Phytohabitans houttuyneae: one gene and its partner. The protein of the gene in region 2 binds, or shares a complex with, the protein of the main gene of each other region. Links are inferred from orthologs where the notes say so. Each region holds a gene or a part of one and is shown on either strand. Other genes may lie near its edges.

Evidence for each region.
Region 1: the proteins of Phou_RS18920 (region 2) and Phou_RS09075 are in contact, whole or in part, in a solved structure (PDB 8BNU), measured with the Escherichia coli proteins. The link is inferred for Phytohabitans houttuyneae from one-to-one orthologs.

What each region holds. Positions count from the first base shown.
Region 1 is NZ_BLPF01000001.1:2,017,009-2,020,316, forward strand. What follows is about bases 195-3,193. They hold Phou_RS09075 (3-hydroxyacyl-CoA dehydrogenase NAD-binding domain-containing protein), read left to right. Parts: upstream 195-666; coding sequence 667-2,721; downstream 2,722-3,193. Other genes in these bases: Phou_RS09070 (thiolase family protein), read left to right, coding at 195-670; Phou_RS09080 (transporter substrate-binding domain-containing protein), read left to right, coding at 2,852-3,193. In the rest of the region: more of Phou_RS09070, read left to right, coding at 1-194; more of Phou_RS09080, read left to right, coding at 3,194-3,308. UniProt on the Escherichia coli protein: Catalyzes the formation of a hydroxyacyl-CoA by addition of water on enoyl-CoA. Also exhibits 3-hydroxyacyl-CoA epimerase and 3-hydroxyacyl-CoA dehydrogenase activities.
Region 2 is NZ_BLPF01000001.1:4,116,534-4,119,820, reverse strand. The notes cover bases 310-3,287. They hold Phou_RS18920 (acetyl-CoA C-acetyltransferase), read left to right. Parts: upstream 310-1,133; coding sequence 1,134-2,441; downstream 2,442-3,287. Other genes in these bases: purB (adenylosuccinate lyase), read left to right, coding at 2,459-3,287; Phou_RS18925 (3-oxoacyl-ACP reductase), read right to left, coding at 310-1,038. In the rest of the region: more of Phou_RS18925, read right to left, coding at 1-309.

The DNA of each region.
Region 1 (3,308 bases), 2.1 Mb from region 2 along the record:
CGGCCTCGCCTCCCAGGAGAAGACCGCGAAGGCGTACGCGGACGGCAAGATCCAGCAGGACCTCGTCTCGGTCGCCGTGCGCGACCCGGAGGCCGGCTGGGGTCTGGCGACCGTCGACGAGGCGCCGCGGGAGACAAGCCTGGAGAAGCTGGCGACGCTCAAGACCCCGTTCCGCCCGCACGGCCGGGTGACCGCGGGCAACGCGGCGGGGCTGAACGACGGCGCCACCGCGAGCATCATCGCCGCCGAGGACGTGGCCCGCGAGCTGGGCCTGCCGATTGGCGCGCGGCTCGTGTCGTACGGCTTCGTCGGTGTCGAGCCCGAGGTGATGGGGTACGGCCCGATCCCCTCGACCGAGAAGGCGCTCCGCCTCGCCGGCCTGTCCATCGGGGACATCGGCCTCTTCGAGCTGAACGAGGCGTTCGCGGTGCAGGTGCTCGCGTTCCTCGACCACTTCGGCATCGCCGACGACGACCCGCGGGTAAACCCGTGGGGCGGCGCGATCTCGGTCGGCCACCCGCTCGCCTCCTCGGGCGTACGGCTGATGACGCAGCTCTCGCGGCAGTTCGCCGAGCACCCCGAGGTGCGGTACGGCCTGACCGCGATGTGCATCGGCATCGGCATGGGCGGCACGGTCATCTGGGAAAACCCGCACTGGGAGGGCAAGTGACGTACACCGAGGTTGTCACAAAGGCGCTGCTGCGCCTCGTGCCCGTGCCCGGTCTCGACAAGCCGGCGGCACTGATCACATTGGACAACGGCTTCGACCACAAGAAGCCCAACACGCTCGGCGCCGAGGGCCTCGCCAGCCTCGACGCGGCGATCACCGAGGCGCTCGCGGCCCAGCCGGCGTTCGTCGCGGTCACCGGCAAGCCGTACATCTTCTGCGTGGGCGCCGACGTCACCGGCCTGCCGACGATCACCTCGCGCGACCAGGCGCTGGAGATCGGGCGGCTCGGACACCGGGTCTTCGCCCGGCTCAAGGACAGCACGGTGCCGACGTTCGCGTTCGTCAACGGCGCGGCCATGGGCGGCGGGCTGGAGCTGGCGCTGCACTGCCACTACCGCACGCTCTCCGGCGGCGCGGCGGCGCTCGCACTCCCGGAGGTGCTGCTCGGGCTGGTACCCGGCTGGGGCGGCACCCAGCTGCTGCCCAACCTCATCGGCATCGCGCCCGCCGCGCAGGTGATCATCCAGAACCCGCTCACCCAGAACAAGATGCTCAAGCCGGCGCAGGCCGCCGAGCTCGGCATCGCGGACGTGCTGCTGGAGCCGGCCGACTTCCTGGAGCGGTCCCTGGAGTGGGCGGCCGCCGTCGTGCGCGGCGAGGTCACCGTCACCCGGCCCGAGGTCGACAAGGACATGTGGGACGGCGTGCTCTTCTTCGCCAAGAAGACGCTCGACGACCGGCTGCACGGCGCGGTGCCCTCCGCCAACCGGGCGCTGGAGCTGCTCGGCCTCGCGCGCGACGCGGACTTCGCCAGCGGTACCGCCGCCGAGGAGGAGGCCCTCGCCGACCTGGTGATGAGCGAGGAGCTGCGCAGCGGCCTGTACGCGTTCGACCTCGTGCAGCGCCGCGCCAAGCGCCCGGCCGGCGCGCCCGCCCCGGGGCTCGCCCGCGACGTCACCAAGGTCGGCCTTGTCGGCGCCGGGCTGATGGCCGGCCAGATCGCGCTGCTGTTCGCCCGCCGCCTGGAGGTGCCGGTCGTGCTGACCGACCTCGACCAGACGCGGGTCGACAAGGGGGTCACGTACGTACACGGCGAGATCGACAAGATGCTCGCCAAGGGCCGGCTGGACCCGGGCAAGGCGGCCAAGCTGCACGGGCTGATCAGCGGCTCGGTGGACAAGGGTGTCTTCGCCGACGCCGACCTCGTGGTCGAGGCGGTCTTCGAGGACCTCGGCGTGAAGAAGCAGGTCTGGGCCGAGCTGGAAAAGATCGTCAAGCCCGAGGCGGTACTGGCGACCAACACCTCCTCGCTCTCGATCACCGAGATGGCGGCCGACCTTGAGCACCCCGAGCGGGTGGTGGGCTTCCACTTCTTCAACCCGGTCGCGGTCATGCCGCTGCTGGAGATCATCCGGGGCGAGCGGACCGACGACGCCACGCTGGCCACCGCGTTCGCGGTCGGCAAGGAGCTGCGCAAGTCCTGCGTGCTGGTCAAGGACGCGCCAGCGTTCGTGGTCAACCGGCTGCTGACCCGCTTCCTCGGCGAGATCTTCGCGGCCGTCGACGAGGGCACGCCGCTCGACGTCGCCAACGAGGCGCTCGACCCGCTCGGCCTGCCGATGCGGCCCCTGCCGCTGATGCAGCTCGTCGGCCCGGCGGTCGCGTACCACGTGGGCGGCATCCTGCACGCCGCCTTCCCGGACCGCTTCCCGGTCTCCGACAACCTGCGCAAGGTCGCCGAGTCCGGCAAGCCGTTCCTTGTCGACGACCAGGTCAACCCCGAGGTGGCCGGGCTGCTGGAGTTCGGCGACCAGCCGTCCACACCGGAGCAGGTGCGCCAGCGGGCGCTCGAAGCGCTCGCCCAGGAGGTCCGGCTGATGCTGGACGAGGGCGTGGTGGCCGAGCCGCAGGACATCGACCTCTGCCTGATCCTGGGCGGCGGGTGGCCGTTCCACCTGGGCGGCATCACGCCGTACCTGGACCGCACCGGCACGTCCGAGCGGGTCACCGGCCAGCGCTTCCTGCCCCGCGGGGTGGCCAGCCTGCCGTGAAACGCGCGCGGGGTGGCCAGCCTGCCGTAAAGCGCGGGGTGGCCAGGCTGGCGTAAGCGCAGGGTGGCCAGCCTGGCGTGATTCGCGCCATTTAGGCCGCTTGTGCCCCGATCCTGCCTAGTGTGATCACATGCGCGGGATCGGGGCGCTGCTCGTTCTGGTGCTGGTGGCCGGATGCGCGCGGGGCGTACCCGCCGCGGGCGACTTCCGGCCCGCGGTGGACGGCGAGCTGACGGTCGCCACCGCCACGCTGCCACTGCCCGGTTTCTGGGAGCAGCCGGGCGGCTTCGAGTACGGCCTCGCGGAAGCGCTCGCCAGCCGCTTCAAGCTGCGGCTGCGGGTGGTGCGCGTGCCGTTCGAACGGATCGTCGCAGGCGATCTGGGCGGCGCGGACCTGGCACTCTCCCAGGTGACCGCGACCCCCGACCGCGATCGGGTGCTCGACTTCTCCCAGCCGTACCTGGCCGCGACGCCGGCCGGCCTCTCCCCCGCCGCGATCCCCGACCTGGCCGCGGCCCGCGACAGGAACTGGGCGGTCACGCGGGGTACGACGCTCGCCACCGTCCTCGCGGACGTTGTCCGGCCCA
Region 2 (3,287 bases):
GGCGTAGTTGGTCTGGCCGCGGTTGCCGGCGATGCCCGCGATCGAGGCCACGCCGATCAGGCGGCCGCCGTCGGCGAGCAGGCCGCGATCCAGGAGTACCTCGTTGATCCGCTCCTGGCTGGAGAGGTTGACGTCGAGCACCGAGTCCCAGCGGTCGGCGTCCATCCGGGCGATCGTCTTGTCGCGGGTGATGCCGGCGTTGTGCACCACGATGTCGACGCGCCCGTGCCGCCCGCCGATGTGGTCGGCCAGCCGGTCGGGCGCGCCGGCGGCGGTGAGGTCGAGCTGGTACGCGGTACCCCGGATGTCGTTGGCCACCGCGGCGAGCGCGTCGCCGGCGGCGGGCACGTCGAGGCCGATCACCTGCGCGCCGTCGCGGGCCAGGACCTTGGCGATCGCCGCGCCGATCCCGCGGGCGGCGCCGGTGACCAGGGCGACCTTGCCGTCGAGCGGGTGCTCCCAGTCGGCGGGCGGGTTGACCGCGGTGGCCGGGCCGATGCGGATGACCTGCCCGGACACGTACGCCGAGCGGCCGGAGAGCAGGAAGCGGACGGTCGACTCGACCGCGCCCTCGGCGCCGGGCGTGACGTAGACGAGCTGTGCGGTGGAACCGCGGCCGACCTCCTTGCCGAGGCTCCGGGTCAGCCCTTCGATCGCCCGCTGCGCGGTGGCCTCGCGGGGCGACTCGCACGCCTCCGGCGGGGTGCCGAGCACGATCACCCGGCCGGATCCGGCGAGCGAGCGGGCGTTCGGGTGGAAGAAGTCGTAGAGCGCGCGCAGGCCGGTGGAGTCGGTGATGCCCGAGGCGTCGAAGACGAGTGCGCTGTACCGCTCGCCCTCCTCGGAGATGCCGGCGGCCTTGAGGATGCCGCGGACCGGCTCGAACAGGCGGCCGCCGGGTGCCGAGTCGAGCAGCACGGGACCCAGCTCTTCACCGGGCTTGAACCGGCGCAGCCGGGGCGGAGCCGGCAAGCCGAGGCGCTTGACCACCGCACGGCCTGGACCAGAGTTGGCGAATCTCGCGTACCCGTCACTCATGGCCGTGCTCGCTTCGCTGCGCGCGGCCACGAGACTCCAGTCGCACTGTGCCGGATGATTCGCTCGCTTCGCTCGCTCATGGGCGTATCCTACTCGTGAGTAAGTTTCTCTGGGAGGGGAAGTCCGTGCAGAGGGTCGCGATCATCGGTGGCAACCGGATCCCGTTCGCCCGATCGAACAGCCGGTATGCCTCAGCGTCCAACCAGGACATGCTCACCGCCGCGCTGGATGGCCTGGTCGCCCGGTACGGGCTGGCCGGCCAGCGCCTCGGCGAGGTGGTGGCCGGTGCCGTGCTCAAGCACGCGCGCGACTTCAACCTCACCCGGGAGGTGGTGCTCGGCTCGCGCCTCGACGCGCACACCCCGGCGTACGACGTACAGCAGGCGTGCGGCACCGGCCTGGAGGCGGCCATCCTCGTCGCCAACAAGATCGCGCTCGGCCAGATCGAGGCGGGTATCGCCGGTGGCGTCGACACGACGTCGGACGCTCCGCTGCAGCTCAACGAGGACATGCGGCGCGCGCTCCTCCAGATCAACTCGGCCCGCTCGTTCGGTGGGCGGCTGCGTGCGGCCACCCGGCTGCGCCCGCTGCAGCCGTTCCGCCCGGAGATTCCGCGCAACGCCGAGCCGCGCACCGGGCTCTCGATGGGCGAGCACGCGGCGGTGACCGCGCTGGAGTGGGGGATCGGCCGCGCCGAGCAGGACCAGCTCGCGCTGGAGTCGCACCAGAAGCTGGCCGCGGCGTACGAGCAGGGCTTCTTCGACGACCTGCTCACGCCGTACCTGGGGCTGGGCCGCGACCAGAACCTGCGCCCCGATACCTCGCTGGAGAAGCTCGGCTCCCTCAAGCCGGCCTTCCGCGCGCCGGGCGGCGGCGAGCCGACGATGACCGCGGGCAACTCCTCGCCGCTGACCGACGGTTCGGCCGTGGTGCTGCTCGCGTCCGAGGAGTGGGCGGCCGCGCACAACCTGCCGGTCCAGGCGTACTTCGTCGACGCGGAGACGGCCGCCGTCGACTTCGTGCACGGTGCGGAAGGGCTGCTGATGGCCCCTGCGTACGCGGTGCCGCGGCTGCTCGCCCGCCGCGGGCTCACGCTGCAGGACTTCGACTTCTACGAGATCCACGAGGCGTTCGCGTCACAGGTGCTGGCCACGCTCGCCGCCTGGGAGTCGCCGGAGTTCTGCAAGGACAAGCTCGGGCTCGACGCGCCGCTCGGCTCGATCGACAGGTCCAAGCTCAACGTCAACGGCTCGTCCCTGGCCGCGGGGCACCCCTTCGCCGCGACCGGCGGCCGGATCGTCGCCACGCTGGCCAAGCTGCTCGCGCAGCGCGGGTCCGGCCGCGGTCTCATCTCGATCTGCGCGGCCGGCGGGCAGGGCGTGGTCGCCATCCTCGAACGCTGACCTGTGAGAATGGGCGGGTGATCCCCAACGTTCTCGCCGCCCGTTACGCCTCCGCCGAGCTGACCGCGATCTGGGCGCCGGAGGAGAAGGTACGGCTGGAGCGGCGGCTGTGGGTCGCCGTCCTGCGCGCCCAGCGCGACCTCGGCATCGAGGTGCCGGATGGCGTGGTCGAGGCGTACGAGCGGGTCCTCGACGACGTCGACCTCGCCTCGATCGCGGAGCGCGAGCGGGTGACCCGGCACGACGTGAAGGCGCGCATCGAGGAGTTCAGCGCGCTCGCCGGCCACGAGCACGTCCACAAGGGCATGACCTCCCGCGACCTCACCGAAAACGTCGAGCAGCTGCAGGTGCGCCGCTCGCTGGAGCTGGTCCGCGACCGAGCCGTCGCCTCGCTCGCGCGGCTGGCCCGCCTCGCCGTCGAGCACTCCGACCTGGTGATGACCGGCCGCTCGCACAACGTCGCGGCGCAGGCCACCACGCTCGGCAAGCGGTTCGCGTCGGCGGCCGAGGAGCTGCTTATCGCGTACGAGCGGCTGGAAGACCTCATCGCCTGGTACCCGCTGCGGGGCATCAAGGGCCCGGTTGGCACCGCCGCCGACCAGCTCGACCTCTTTGACGGTGACGCCGAGCGGCTCGCCGACCTGGAGCGGCGGCTGGCCACCCACCTCGGCTTCTCCCGCGTGCTGGACAGCGTCGGCCAGGTGTACCCCCGGTCGATCGACTTCGCCACGGTGGCCGCGCTGGCGCAGCTCGTCGCCGCCCCCTCCTCGCTGGCCACCACGATCCGGCTGATGGTGGGCCAGGAGCTGGTCACCGAGGGCTTCCGCCCAGGCCAGGTGGGCTCGT